Regions from separate parts of the Hahella sp. NS-SX17 genome, predicted to be linked through region 1. Evidence: predicted binding sites of a transcription regulator. Region 1 holds the regulator's gene; each other region holds the start of a gene.

Region 1 (5,021 bases):
TAAGATAACTTCAAATATCAATCAGTTAACCGCTGTCGGAATGGAGGCGGATATTGATAAAAAGCTTATTGTCTTACTTTCTCAGGTAATCGGTGTTTATGCGCAACCCAAGTAAACTATTCACAGTGACGTTATTGCTGGGCATCGTGTTCGCCCCGCTGAGCTACGCCCTGGACCTTCTTAACGGTAGTGACGAACCGGTACGCATCAAGGCTGGACGCTGGGAGAGAGACGGTCAGAAAGGCATCGACACGTATATCGGCAATGTCGTCATCACTCAGGGCAAATCCAGTATCGAAGCGGATAAAGTCGTCCTTTACACTGACGATCAAGGCATCAGTCGTTTTCAAGCAACCGGCAAGCCCGCCCACCTTGTGCAGTTTGACGCAGAAAAACAAACTGAAACTCACGCTTACGCAGAAAGCATGGATTATGATCGCAGCCAGAGTAAAGTCATCATGCGCAACCATGCGCGGATTCTGCAGGACAACAGTTCCGTGGAAGGAGAAGAAATCATCTATTTCACTGACAAACGCCTGGTGACAGCGAAGGGAGCAACCTCAGGCAATCAGGCCGAACAGGTTGAAATCATCTACCATCCGCCCAAATCTAATAAACAATGAGCACCCTCACCGCCAAAAATCTGGCCAAGGCCTACAAGAAACGGTCAGTAGTAAAAGACGTGTCCGTCGAAATCCGCAGCGGCGAGATTGTCGGACTTCTCGGGCCTAACGGCGCAGGTAAGACCACCTGCTTCTACATGGTGGTGGGATTGATCCCCAGCGACAAAGGCGGCGTATACATTGACGACGCGGAGATCACCGCTTTACCCATGCACGGCAGAGCGCGCAAGGGCATAGGCTACCTGCCGCAGGAAGCCTCAGTTTTCAGAAAGCTGTCAGTGGAAGACAACATATACGCTATCCTTGAGACCAGAGCCGATCTGAGCCGCAAGGAGCGCAAGCAAAAGATGGAAGAGCTGTTGCAGGAGTTTCACATTACCCACATCCGCAAGAGCCTTGGCATGAGCCTGTCCGGGGGCGAACGCCGACGCGTCGAGATCGCCCGCGCACTGGCCACTGAACCAAAGTTTGTCTTGCTGGATGAGCCTTTCGCCGGGGTAGACCCTATTTCCGTCAACGATATCAAGCAGATAATCGAGCACCTTAAGAAACGCGGCATCGGCGTTTTAATTACCGACCATAATGTGCGCGAGACCTTGGATATTTGTGAACGCGCCTATATTGTCAGTGAAGGATTTATTATCGCAAGCGGCACGCCAGGTGATATTCTTGCCAACCCAAAGGTTAGGGAGGTCTATCTGGGTGACCAGTTCAAACTTTAGTTTAACCGGCGGCCTCCATCCCGGATGGACCTCAAGGCTCAAGAGCTTAGGATAAAAGCACTTAATAATTATGAAAAACTCACAAGATCTGTGCCTGAATCGGTGGTAAGCATCAGATGGTTATGAAAACTTCATTGCAGTTAAAGCTGGGTCAACAACTGACCATGACCCCGCAACTGCAACAAGCAATAAAACTTTTGCAGCTTTCAACACTGGATTTGCAGCAGGAGATTCAACAAGCGCTTGAGTCCAACCCTATGCTGGAAGTGTCAGAAGAGGACGAGTCTCCCAATCACGTTCAGAATGATACGATCAGCGACATGCTCGCCAACAACTCCAGCAAGGAGAGGACGCAAGAGTCGGGCATGGAAGAGGGAGGGTTCGCCGAGGAGGACAACTGGTCCGATTCAATCCCCAACGACCTGCCCGTAGACACCGCCTGGGATGACGTGTTTCAGAGCAGCTCAGGCAGCTACAGCGGAGGCGAGGATGACGAATACGACTTCGAGTCCCGCAACAGCAAGGGCGAGACCCTGCAAGACCACCTTCTCTGGCAACTGAATCTCACCCCCATGTCCGATATCGACCGTATGATCGCCGTTGCGATCATTGATGCGGTCAGCTCCGACGGTTATCTCTCCCTTACGCCTGACGAAATTCACAGCGGCCTGCAGACAGAAGGCGAAGAAGAGATAGAACTGGACGAAGTGCGTGCGGTGCTAAAACGCATTCAGCAATTCGACCCGCCAGGCGTCGCAACCTGCAATCTGCAGGACTGCCTGCTGAGCCAGCTGAATCAGTTGCCCAAAGACACCCCCTGGCTGGGGCAGGCCAAACTGGTGGTCAGCCACTACATCAACTTGCTTGGCAATCGCGACTACGCACAGTTGATGCGCCGCAGTCGCCTGAAGGAGGACGACCTGCGGGAGGTTCTCAAACTGATCCAGAGCCTGAACCCAAGGCCAGGCGAAGGCATTCAGGAAAGCAATACCGAATATGTCGTTCCTGACGTAATCGTCAAGAAGGCCAACGGTCGCTGGCTGGTGGAGCTCAACCCGGAAATCGCCCCCAAAATCCGCATTAACCCTGGCTATGCCGGCTTGGTAAGACGCGCGGACAACAGCTCCGATAACACTTATTTACGCGATCAGTTACAGGAAGCGCGCTGGTTTATCAAAAGCTTGCAAAGCCGTAATGAAACCCTATTGAAAGTCGCCTCACAAATAGTCGAACATCAACAAGGGTTTCTTGAGTATGGCGAGGAAGCGATGAAGCCGCTGGTGCTGCACGATATAGCCGAGGCTGTGGAGATGCATGAGTCAACAATTTCACGGGTGACCACGCAAAAATACATGCACACTCCCCGCGGCGTATTTGAGTTGAAGTACTTTTTCTCCAGCCATGTCAGCACAGACACCGGCGGCGAGTGTTCTTCCACCGCCATTAGAGCTATTATCAAGAAGTTAGTCGCAGCAGAGTCACCAAAAAAACCATTGAGCGACAGCAAGATTGCTGCGCTGCTTGGCGACCAGGGCATCAATGTCGCCCGACGTACGATCGCAAAATACCGGGAGGCGCTTTCCATTCCGCCTTCAAACGAACGTAAGCGTCTAATTTAAAAGGAGGAATACAGGCATAAGACTTAAATCAAATAGTCACAAAATGGATGTGCTAGTATTTTTCATGGAAGTGCAAAATTCATAATGCACCGTATATTGGCATTAGGAGCAAAGTATGCAAATGAACATCACCGGACATCAAGTCGAGTTAACTGAAGCACTGAAGGACTACGTTAACAACAAGTTCGACAAGCTCGAACGACACTTCGACAGCATCAGTAATGTCCAAGTAACGCTCTCCATTCAAAAACAGCGCCAGATTGCGGAAGCAACCATGCACATTAGCGGCGCTGACCTGCATGCCAATGCTGAACACGAAGATATGTACGCGTCAATCGACGCACTGGTGGACAAACTAGATCGCCAGATCCTCAAACATAAAGAGAAGCACGTTGATCGGATGCATGGCGCATCCGCCAGATAACAGAACATGGCCCAAACCACACTAACTATTGAGTCCATTATCTCGCCCGCCCTCACACGCTGTGGGGTGTCGGGCTCGAGTAAGAAGCGCGTTCTTGAATATATCGCCAATCTGATTGCGCAGCATTTTCCATTTTTGGACGAGAACGCCATTTTTACCAACCTGATATGCCGTGAAAGACTCGGCAGCACCGGTATCGGCCAAGGTATAGCGATACCCCATTGTCGCCTGGAAAATTGTGATCGCATCATAGGAGCCCTGATTACACTGAAGGATAAAATTCCTTTTGACGCGATCGACAATGAACCCGTGGATCTGCTGTTCGTTCTGATCGTTCCGCAGGAAGCCACCAGCGAACACCTTGACCTGCTGAGCCAGCTGGCCCAGAAATTCAATGATCGTCGCTTCTGCGAACATTTGCGCGACTGCGACAACGACGAAACCCTGTTCAGGAGGGTGCTGGAAAAATAATCCAGCTTCGATGGAAAGAGGAAGACATGAAGCTGATTATCGTAAGCGGTCGTTCAGGCTCCGGAAAAAGTACGGCGCTCCATGTCCTGGAGGATATGGGCTATTACTGCATTGATAACCTGCCTATCGGTCTCCTCTCGCCTCTCACCCAAGAGGTGCTGGACCAGGGAAAAACCCAAAATCAGCAACTCGCCGTCAGCATAGACGCACGAAATCTTTATAGGGATTTATCAGATTTTCCGTCCATTTACGCCACCCTGCAAGCGCACAATATCGATGTGGAAATCATCTATCTTGACGCTAATGACGCCACCTTGATCAAACGCTTTCATGCGACGCGCCGCAAGCATCCGCTTAGCAGCAAAAGCACGTCCCTGAAGGAAGCCATCGCCAAAGAGAAGCAGTTGCTGGAGCCAATCGCCACACTGGCGAATCTCTATATAGACACCAGCGATCTCTCGATTTACCAACTACGGGATCAGGTCAAAATCAGAGTTATCGGGCACAAGACCCAGGAACTCGCCCTACTCTTCCAATCGTTCGGCTTCAAACACGGCGTGCCCTCAGACTCAGATATGGTGTTCGACGTTCGTTGTCTCCCCAACCCCTACTGGGATACAGCGCTGCGCGGCTACAAAGGCACCGACCAGGAAATCATTGAGTTCCTAAAACAGCATCCGGAACCGGAACAGATGCTGCAACACATCATCAGTTTTCTTGAGACCTGGATTCCACACTTCCAGAACAGTAACCGCACCTACATGACCATCAGCATTGGCTGCACTGGCGGGCAGCATCGCTCGGTCTATATCTGCGAGTGCCTGGGAGAGCATTTCAAGAAAAAATATGATAATGTCCAAGTGCGCCACAAAGAGCTGGCGCAATAAGGTTTTAACAATAAGAAGCCACAGTCGCTTAACAATTAAACCGGCCTGAATCCAACATTCAGGAAACTTCAATCTTTTATGCTCATCGCGCCCCATGATCCAGGAACAAGTCACTATTATTAATAAGCTTGGCCTGCACGCCCGAGCGGCGGCCAAATTCGTATCCACCAGCGGCCGATTCGCCAGTAAGATCAGAGTAGCCAAAGAAGGCCAGGAAGTTGACGGAAAAAGCATAATGGCGGTCATGATGCTCGCCGCCAGCAAGGGAACCCCTC
Region 2 (5,021 bases), 2.8 Mb from region 1:
AGGGATCAGCAAACGTGAAGGAGAAATAAAGTTGTTATTCTTCAATGGAGCAATAAGGGAGCTAACAACCGCTGTATTATTTGCAAAACTACTTACAATTCCTGCAACTCCGATTGTTTTCAACAGACTGCTTCGCTCGGTTTCCCCAACTATCCAGCCCGCCACCTTTGGCAACAGCAGCGTTTTTTCCAGCGCAACAGAGCATAAAAGCAATAGAACCAAAGAAGCCAGCGATGTGTTGGTAAAGTTCGCCAACATTTTCTCGCGGTCCACCAACCCTACGGTATACAGGACAACCAGAGCAAAAATGAACACCATCGCAGGGCGCAGAGATGTAGCAGCCAGCGCTACAAGGATAGATAAAACCACCAGCGCGGATAGCCAAAGATCCAATTCGCCGAACACACCATCTCCTATTTAAGAAAAGCCACCAAGTAGCACATTCCACCACACCTTCCAGGCGCCTGCAATTATCCGCTGTCGCTTAATGTCAGAGCCTAGTTTTCGAGAGGAAGGTAAAGACAATAGACGCCTGTGACACAACTTTTAAGAAGCGCCTTTCCGACCAAAGGCGGCACGAACAACACTCAGTACAGCAACTCAATGAGACAGGTCACTTAAGAGTTCAGCTAATTAGCGACAACAGAAAATTTGGAGACAAAGCTCATACAGAACAAAGATGCCAGACAAACAAAAAGGGCGTAAAGAAAACTTTACACCCCTTTTGTCACAGCCTTCAAGCTAGTTTGAATTAGGCTTTCTTACGACGAGAAAGACCCAATCCAACTAAGCCCAAGCCCAACATTGCCAGAGTGCCTGGCTCAGGAACGTTGTAACCGCCCTCAATAACGTCGTTAGCGCAAGTCATAGTCCAACGCAGACCCAAAGCAGTGGATTTGCTCAGGTCTGTGATGCCCAAGTCAGCCAGAGTGATAGTGAAGGATAAAACACCCAGGTTGCCGATAGTGTTGCTAGCGCCGCTCAGGTCTGCACTGGAGGTTTCACCTGCAACCAGGTTGGCCGCGCCAGTGTTAACGTCAACTTCCTGATTTACACGGACAGAACCAGGACCAGAAAGAACTAACTGAGATGCATAGTCCACTTCTGACAGGCTGTACAGGTCGCCAGTTGCAGAGTCCAGTGCATATTCCCAATGCTCGCCATTGCTTACATCGTCAGTACCGTAGCGGTTTGCCGCAGTACCGTTAGGATTCCAACCGTTAGTGCTGATGAACAGGTCGCCAAACTTGTGGCCTAAGCTGTCAGCGCCTTCAAAGAAGTTGGTGTATACATTTACATACAAATTGTCAGAGTCGTAGGAAACTTCCATACGATCTACTTGATAAATCTTGGCATTGCCAAATACGTCGCCATTGTATGAAAGACCAGCGCCATTATAACCGTCGTTGATAGTCGCAGCATTTGCAGAAGCCGCAGCAACACCGATAGCCAGCGCCGCCAAAGTTGACTTAGTGAAAGAACTCATAACCGATTCCTTTTTTCTTTTGAAAGAAAGTGATGATAAACCCGCGAAATAAATAGCACATCACATGCCATAAATTAATATTTCTTTTATATCAATAAGATATACAAACACGCAGAGAAGAAAAAGGCATGACACTGTAAAAAAAGCTGACGAAAAAGTTATAAGGAGACAAAACCAGTTGATCTCCGTTTTTGTTCTTCTTTATAGTGCGCAATCACTGAATTTTAGTTGTGCGAGCAATGCAGTCAGAGATAAAAAAGTTTAACCTAATCACAATTTCCCTGGTGCTTTTAGCTATATCTCTTGGATATTGGCAAGACTGGCTGTCGTTATTTCAGCTTTGGAATGACTCTTACGACTACACCCATGGGTTTCTAGTCTTTTTTGTTACCATTTGGCTCCTGCATTCAAAGCGGAAAGAAATTTTTGAACTCCAGCCTGACAGATGGTGGCTGTTTCTCCCTGCGCTAGCTATAACAGCCGTTGCCCACTTATTGGCTAAAGCCGCCGACGTCAGAACTGTAGCGACACTGAGCATCCCTTGTTTTTTAATATTCAGCGGTCTATTCCTGTATGGCCGTCAATTTTTCATCAAAGTCGTCCCCACATTGGCCCTACTCTACTTCGCCCTGCCAGTTTGGGATGACCTTGCTCCATTGCTGCAGCGGATTACCGTTGTGACCAATCAACTTCTTCTGGGTATATTCGATATCCCAGCAGTGATTAGGGATCTGTACATTACTATTCCTCAAGGCACATTTTTTGTAGCCGGAGGGTGTAGTGGCTCTCGCTACCTCTTGGTGGCCATGTTCATCGCCAATGTTTACGGAATTCTGTATTTACAAGACATAAAAAGAAGCCTGACGCTTTTCGTCACCAGTATATTTCTATCAATGTTGGCGAACTGGATCCGGGTTTTTGGCATCATTTACGCTGGGTACCAGACCGACATGAAAAGCTCTCTGGTTAATGATCACGAAGTGTATGGATGGATCATTTTCGCGTTGGTATGCTTGCTGCCTCTCTTTTTATCCGCCCATTTCATTGAAAGAAGCGGGGCGAAAACAAGCTCCAAAGCAGAAAAGGCCCCATCGGAAAGCGACACTCTCAATCTTCAAGCAGCGTCAAGCGGAAGCGCCAGTTTAGTTGGGGTTACCTTAGTTATACTGCTCATTTCCCCTGCATGGCTCCTGGCTCTTTCCTTAGCAACACAAAATGAGCCTTCTGATACTGCCATTTTTCAAAACTTACCTGCCGGAAACCAAGCCTGGAAAGGCCCCTTGATTAAGGACACTGACTGGAGGCCAGAATTCCACAACACGGACATGAACGCAAATGGCGTATACATTAACGACCAGGGCGAGAACCTCCAGCTAAGCGTAAACTGGTACTTCGAGCAGCATCAAGGCAAAGAGCTGATATACTTTAATAACCGGCTTTTTGATGAGAAACAGTGGAGCACGATTAGCTCCTCTTCAGTCACTCTGCCCTTAGCCCATCAAGAACAAAAAATAGCTCAAACACTATTGAAGAGAAAAAACGTCGAAAGCTATGTACTCATATGGCACTGGTACCAAGTGGGTGACCTAATTGCAGAAAGTAATATCAAAGCAAAAATACTGGGGGCTTTTTCCAAACTGGCTGGTGACGAATCAGGCGGACTTATCGCTATTGCCAAGTACTGCAATTCAGAAGAAGAGTGTAGAGAAGGCAATGATAGTATGAAGTCGCTATCACAGTATTCCGCCAAACACTTTGCCAACAAAGGTTAGGCCCGATCCTTAAGCCCCGTGCGTAATGCCAAGTGACCACATAGGGCTTGCCACATATTAGGCGTGTGAATGTTTATTAAGAGCTATATTCGGCAGGTGCTTCAGAGCCTGCGCTGCATCAGCTTCCTATTGAGAAGTAAGAAACCTAGTCAACCAACCCTATACATTCTAACCTATCACCGCACTCTGCCCTTAGAAGACACTAGGAGAAACTATGAGCAACCTGGGATGATGATAGCGCCAGAATCGGTAGCTCAACATGTGGAGTGGATGAAGAAGCTTGGCGCAATTCCCATATCATTGGACAAGTGGTCAAAACAAAAAGACTTTCTTTCTCCAAACCTCTATTTTGCCGTTACCTTTGATGACGGCTGGAGAGACAATGCGGAGTTCACTACCCCCATTCTCGCCAGAGAGAAAATTTCCAGCACTATATTTCTTGTTGCGGACTACATAAATCAAGACACCTTATTCTGGCCGGAAAAGCTAATATATCTCCTGAAACGGACTTTTAAAGAAGCACCCAATGCATTCAGTGAAGTGCAATTTCAATGGCTAAGGGACTTAGGCGCCACTCTCAATTGGAGAACGATGCCTGATATCGAGCAGTTAGATCCCGTCATTAACCTCTGTAAAACCTTAGAGGACAGGGCTCTATATGAGCTCATAGACCTGACGGCCATGAAAACATTCAATGAGAGAGCCGATGTACCATTCGGTAAAAACCTACTGGATCAAAAGGATATTGAAGCACTATTGAGTTCAGGCTGGGTTGATTTTGGTTCCCACACCTGTCGGCATTTAAGGCTAAACAAAATAGACAATGATGATGAATTGCACTATGAAATCGCCACATCAAAAGACAAAATTGCTCAGGCGACAGGGCGCTCACCAGAGTTCTTTTGCTACCCAAATGGAAACACCTCTGAAAAAGGTACGCAAATTGTAGCCAATCATTACAGTGCAGCGTGCACAACCATTCAGGGAGCAAACACCCCTGTAACCCCATTAATGCAGTTGAAGCGCCACAATCTTCACGATGGAAACTCCTCAACAAGAATAGACTTCTTCGCGACATTAAGTAATGGATAATCGAATGAGACGCCCGCGCCCACACCTCACACATATCGCATCAGGGGATGTATGGGCTGGCGCAGAGAAGCAACTCTATGAGCTATGCAAAGCATTGCGCGCCACGAACAGCTTGGATATTTCGTCAGTTCTGTTTAACGAAGGAGTACTCGCAGATAAACTTCGTGAACTTCAAATTGAAGTAACCATAGCCAATGAAGCAAACCTGTCCCCTATCGCAATGATAAGCAAAATTCGTAGCCACTTCGTAAATCACAACAGCAAGATTCTGCACACGCATGGCTTCAAAGAAAACATATTGGGGGCTCTTGCGAGCATACAATCACCCATCGCCAGCATAGTCCGCACTATCCACGGTGGCGTCGAGTCGAACATTTCATGGAAAAAACCGCACAAAAAGTTGGTACATCTTGCAGATCTGCTATTAACAAAGCATAAAATTGATCGAATTGTGGCCGTTTCTGGCCCCCTCTACCAGACTCTCAATGATATATATCCCAAAAAAGTAGTTAAAATATACAACTTCATCGATAGCAGCGAGCTGGAAGCGCTCTCAATGAGCAAACCTTCAGCTGACATTTTCACCATTGGCATCGTGGGCCGCCTAGCCTCCGTCAAGCGAGTGGATTTGTTTGTTGAGACTATCAAACTGCTACAGAAAAGAGGCCGGC
Region 3 (5,021 bases), 420 kb from region 1:
ACTGATCACCCAGTTGTGCAGCGGGCAGGTGACGTTGTCGCCATGGATGATTCCCTGGGACAAGGCGCCGCCTTTATGGGGGCATTTGTCGCGCAGGGCGAACACTTTGTCGTCCTTGGTGCGAAACACCGCCAGGTCGCCGAAGCGGGACTGCACTACGCGGGCGCCCAGGCGTGGTATTTCTTCAAGACTGCCTACCTCGATCCACTGTGTCATAGCTGATATCTCTTCTGTCTTACGTCTCGGGAGTATTCACGTTTTGATTGTTAGTGCGACTCAGTTCAATTGCGTGAGAGGGATGAACTCCTGCTTCTCCACGCCTTGAGCGGCCCGTTCCGCCCAGGGATCGATCTGCGCTAGTTTTTGCGACTCCAGAAAGCGGGCGTGGAACGCCTTGCGCTGCTCCGGATTGTCCACCAGTTCGGATTTGACGTAACTGAGGCCAACACGCTCGACCCAGGGTGCGGTGCGCTCGTTGTGATGTCCTTGCTCCCGGTACATCTGCATCAGCGCGCCGGCGTACTCCATGACTTCATCCATGGTGGACACTTTGACCAGGAAGTCGGAGACGCGCACCTTCATGCCGCCGTTGCCGCCCACGTATAGCTCCCAGCCGGAGTCCACTGCGACAACGCCAAAGTCTTTGATAGTGGCTTCCGCGCAGTTGCGTGGGCAACCGGATACCGCCATTTTCACTTTGGCCGGCGTCCAGGAGCCCCAGGTCATCTTCTCCAGCTTCACGCCCATGCCGGTGGAGTCCTGGGTGCCGAAGCGGCAGAACTCTGAGCCGACGCAGGTTTTCACGGTGCGCAATGCCTTGCCGTAAGCATGGCCGGACACCATGCCGGCGTCGTTCAGGTCTTTCCAGATATGAGGCAGGTCTTCTTTTTTGACGCCGAGCAGGTCGATGCGCTGGCCGCCGGTGACTTTGACGCAGGGCACTTGGTATTTGTCCGCCGCGTCGGCGATGGCGCGTAGCTCATTGGGCGTAGTGAGGCCGCCCCACATGCGTGGTACGACGCTGTAAGTGTTGTCTTTCTGGATGTTGGCGTGCACCCGTTCGTTGATGAAGCGGGAGCGCGGGTCGTCCACTTTCTGGTCCGGCCAGGCGCAGACCAGATAGTAGTTGATGGCCGGGCGGCAGACATGGCAGCCGTCCGGTTTGTCCCATTCCATAAAAGCGGCCACTTCGTGAAAGGTTTTCAGGCCGTTATCGATAATGGTTTTGCGGACAGTGTCATGGCCGTAGCCGGTGCATTTACAAAGCGGCTTTTCACTGGGCGCGGTGCTGTAGTCGCCGCCGACGGTGGCCGCCAGAACCTGCTCCACCAGACCGGTGCAGGAACCGCAGGAAGCGGAGGCTTTGGTGGCGGCGCGCACATCGTCCAAGGTGTAGAGTTTGTTGTCAGTGATGGCTTTAACGATGTCGCCTTTGCAGACGCCGTTACAGCCGCAGATCTCGGCATCGTCAGGCAAGTCCGCGACGGCGTTGATGCCCTGGCGGCCGGAGTCGCCCACTAAATGCTGGCCGAACAGCAAGGTGTCGCGGAAGTCGCTGATATTGGTTTTGTCGCGCATCAGTTGGAAGTACCAGGAGCCATCGCCGGTGTCGCCAAACATGACAGAACCGATGATTTTGTCCTCTCTGATCACCACCTTTTTATAGACGCCGCGTTTGGGGTCCTGAAACACGATGTTTTCGCTGTCGTTGTCCCCCAGAAAGTTACCGGCGGAGAAAACGTCTATGCCAGTGACTTTGAGCTTGGTGGAAACCTCTTTTTGCTTGTAAATGCCGATGCCGTAGCCCGCCAGATGGTTGGCGCAGACTTTGGCCTGATCCCAGATCGGCGCCACCAACCCGAACAGTTCGCCCCGATGTTGCACGCATTCGCCGATAGCGTAGATGCTGGGGTCGTAGGTTTGCATGGTGTCGTTGACCACAATTCCTCGTTCACAATACAGGCCGCAGGACTGCGCCAGATCGGTGTTGGGGCGAATGCCGACCGCCATCACGACGATATCCGCAGGCAACGTCTCACCGGTGTCGAACTTGATGGCTTTGACGCCGCCATGTTCGTCACTCTCCAGGCAAGCGGTGTTGGCGGACATGCGAAACTTCATGCCGCGTTCTTCTAAAGCCGCTTGCAGAAAACGGGCGGAAGGACCATCCAACTGGCGATTCATCAGTATTTCCAGGTTATGCACCACGGTGACGTCCATGCCGTGTTTAAGCAGGCCGTTGGCGGCTTCCAGGCCGAGCAGGCCGCCGCCGATTACGATGGCGTGCTGTTTGGATTTGGCGGCGGACAGCATGGTGTCCACATCGGAAATATCGCGGAAGGTGATGACGCCTTTCAGGTCTTTGCCCGGCACAGGAATAATGAAGGGATTGGAGCCGGTGGACAGCAGCAGCCGGTCATAGGGCGCTTCCGTCCCGTCCGCCGCATATACGATCTTGTTGCGGCGATCCACTTTCAACGCTCGCTTATCCCATCCGGCGTGCAGAGTGATGTGGTGAGTTTTGTACCACTCCATGTCGTTGATCATGATGTCTTTAAGCGTCTTTTCTCCGGACAACAACGGCGACAACATGATGCGGTTGTAATTGCCGTGAGGCTCTGATCCGAACACGGTGATGTCGTATTTATCCGGGGCTATTTTTAACAGCTCCTCGACCGTCCGCATTCCAGCCATTCCATTTCCGACGACGACTAATTTTTCTTTCATGGATCTTCTCCAGCTCGCTGAATCCGCTACAGGCTAATTGACGGTGATTCAGCATGAATGGCGCCAACCAAAATCTCGTTATTTTTAAGTCTCTGTAATTAAAGAGATAAAAAGTGAATTTCGATGCATTTCGCGGGAATTTGCCTGCAAATGGTGCGAATTAACGCTCAGGTTTTGTTCTAAAAAAGTGCGCGAATTTTGGCTGGCGCCCAACAAGAGTGATTAATTTGGTGCGGGCGCGTGATTTTGTTCTGCGCTTAATTGGTGCGTTTTGTGGCTCTGGAAAATACCTGGCGGTTAGCCTAATAAACCTAATCGCCTGATTTCCAAAGGTAATATGGCGTTGGGACGGTAGCGTTTCGATGGCGGGAAAAAGCGTTGAAGGGCCTGAAGGCGTCAGTTTGGGTGGTTGGCACAGCTTTTGTAATTCCAATGAATGCTTTTCTGCTAGAACTCAACTGCCAAATAAGACAGGAAGATTTATGTCATCCGATAAATTGAACATTCTGGATTTGTCCCAGGGGGGCGTCCGAACGTTGCATTACACTTGGTTCGCGTTTTTCCTTACTTTTGTGATGTGGTTTTCCCATGCCCCGATGAAGCCGTTCATCGTGGAAGCCTTCAATATGACCAACGAACAGTGGAAAGCGCTGTTGATTCTGAACGTGGCGCTGACCATTCCCGCGCGTATTGTGATCGGCATGTTGGTGGATAAGTTCGGCCCCCGTGCGGTATACAGCCTGTTATTGATGATTTCCGCTTTCTTATGTTGGGGATTTGCATTTTCCACTACCTTTGAGCAGCTTGCGCTGTTTCGCTTTCTGTGTGGGTTCATTGGCGCTGGATTCGTCATTGGCATCCGTTTGGTGGGGGAGTGGTTCCCCGCCAAAACCGTCGGTGTGGCGGAAGGGGTATACGGCGGCTGGGGCAACTTCGGCTCTACGGCGGCGGCCTGGACATTGCCTGCGGTCGCCGCTTATCTCTATGGCGGCGATGAAGGCTGGCGTTATGCGATCGCCACCACTGGCGTCGTCGCTTTCTTTTATGGAATGCTGTTCTATCGCAAGATCCGCAATACGCCGAAAGGCTCCACTTACTTCAAGCCGAAAAAGAGCGGCGGACTGGAAGTCAGTTCCTGGAAAGATTTCTGGTTTTACATCGCCATGAACCTGCCGATGTATATCGCCCTGGCGGTGCTGACCTGGAAACTGTCGCCAGCGGGTCTCGGACTGTTATCTGACGTTACTGCGCAAATGCTGTGGGCGGGCCTGGGCGCGTTATTCATTATCCAGTTCTGGCAGATCTACAACGTTAATCACGAACGCCTGAAACAGGGCGTGCCGGAAATGCAGCGGTACAAGTTCAAGCAGGTGGCGGTGTTGGATTGGGCGTACTTTGTGACCTTTGGATCAGAGTTGGCGGTGGTGTCGATGCTGCCCGCCTTTTTTATGGAAACCTTTGGTGTGTCGCCTGTGCAGGCGGGTTTGCTGGGCGGGGCTTTCGCCCTGATGAATCTGGTGGCGCGTCCTGGGGGCGGGTTGTTGTCAGACCGCTTTGGCCGTAAAAAAACACTGTCCATCCTGATCGCGGGTCTGGCGATGGGCTATATGCTGTTGAGCCAGATTTCCTCCGCCTGGATGATTCCTGTCGCCGTGGCGTCAGTGATGCTGTGTTCCTTCTTTGTACAGGCGGGAGAGGGGGCAGTGTTCGCCATGGTGCCTTTGGTGCAGCGCCGCATGACCGGACAGATCGCAGGTATGGCGGGCGCATACGGTAATGTGGGGGGCGTGACTTTTTTGACGGTGTATTCATTCGTTGACGCCTCCACTTTCTTTATGACTATCGCAGGAGCCGCGGCGGTTTGTTTTCTCGCGGTGCAGTTTCTGGATGAGCCTGAAGGACATATGGTGGAAGTGGGCGAAGACGGCAGCGTCCAGTTGATTGAAGTGAACTGATTGACATGGGCGTATCACTGCGGCGTACTACCTTTAAATTTCGCAGCAGGAATAGTGGCGCATGATATTCGCCAGTGACTTGTCGCTATCTGTTGATCAACACAGTATTGCGGGCGTGAAATCCCGCAATGAAGACTGCATCGGGGTGCGTATTCCTGATCGGGAAATGTTGCAATTGAAAGGCGCGGTGGCGGTGATTGCGGACGGCGTCAGCGCAGCGCAGGCGGGCAAGGAAGCCAGTGAAGCCTGCGTCACTAATTTCCTGAGCGACTACTTCTGCACCCCGGACTCCTGGTCGGTTAAAAACGCCGCACAGAAGGTGCTGCAGGCGTTGAATCG

The links. Region 1 encodes sigma-54, which starts transcription at its own class of promoters, with help from an activator protein. Its sites were predicted from a motif close to TGGCACNNNNNTTGCTNT; they were not measured.
Region 2: the regulator sigma-54 is predicted to act here: its motif matches at 1,539-1,556, upstream of AC2IBB_RS14285 (PEP-CTERM sorting domain-containing protein).
Region 3: the regulator sigma-54 is predicted to act here: its motif matches at 3,138-3,155, upstream of AC2IBB_RS28685 (NarK family nitrate/nitrite MFS transporter).

What each region holds. Positions count from the first base shown of each region.
Region 1 covers NZ_CM170632.1:5,999,392-6,004,412, forward strand. The annotation lists gene lptC (LPS export ABC transporter periplasmic protein LptC) at 1-115, shown strand, start outside; gene lptA (lipopolysaccharide transport periplasmic protein LptA) at 99-623, shown strand; gene lptB (LPS export ABC transporter ATP-binding protein) at 620-1,345, shown strand; gene AC2IBB_RS26775 (RNA polymerase factor sigma-54) at 1,468-2,964, shown strand; gene hpf (ribosome hibernation-promoting factor, HPF/YfiA family) at 3,080-3,388, shown strand; gene ptsN (PTS IIA-like nitrogen regulatory protein PtsN) at 3,395-3,859, shown strand; gene rapZ (RNase adapter RapZ) at 3,886-4,746, shown strand; gene AC2IBB_RS26795 (HPr family phosphocarrier protein) at 4,841-5,021, shown strand, end outside.
Region 2 covers NZ_CM170632.1:3,168,399-3,173,419, reverse strand. The annotation lists gene AC2IBB_RS14290 (SLC13 family permease) at 1-405, opposite strand, end outside; gene AC2IBB_RS14285 (PEP-CTERM sorting domain-containing protein) at 752-1,486, opposite strand; gene xrtA (exosortase A) at 1,726-3,258, shown strand; gene AC2IBB_RS14275 (polysaccharide deacetylase family protein) at 3,529-4,350, shown strand; gene AC2IBB_RS14270 (glycosyltransferase) at 4,355-5,021, shown strand, end outside.
Region 3 covers NZ_CM170632.1:6,415,492-6,420,512, reverse strand. The annotation lists gene nirD (nitrite reductase small subunit NirD) at 1-216, opposite strand, end outside; gene nirB (nitrite reductase large subunit NirB) at 277-2,727, opposite strand; gene AC2IBB_RS28685 (NarK family nitrate/nitrite MFS transporter) at 3,210-4,682, shown strand; gene AC2IBB_RS28680 (bifunctional protein-serine/threonine kinase/phosphatase) at 4,744-5,021, shown strand, end outside.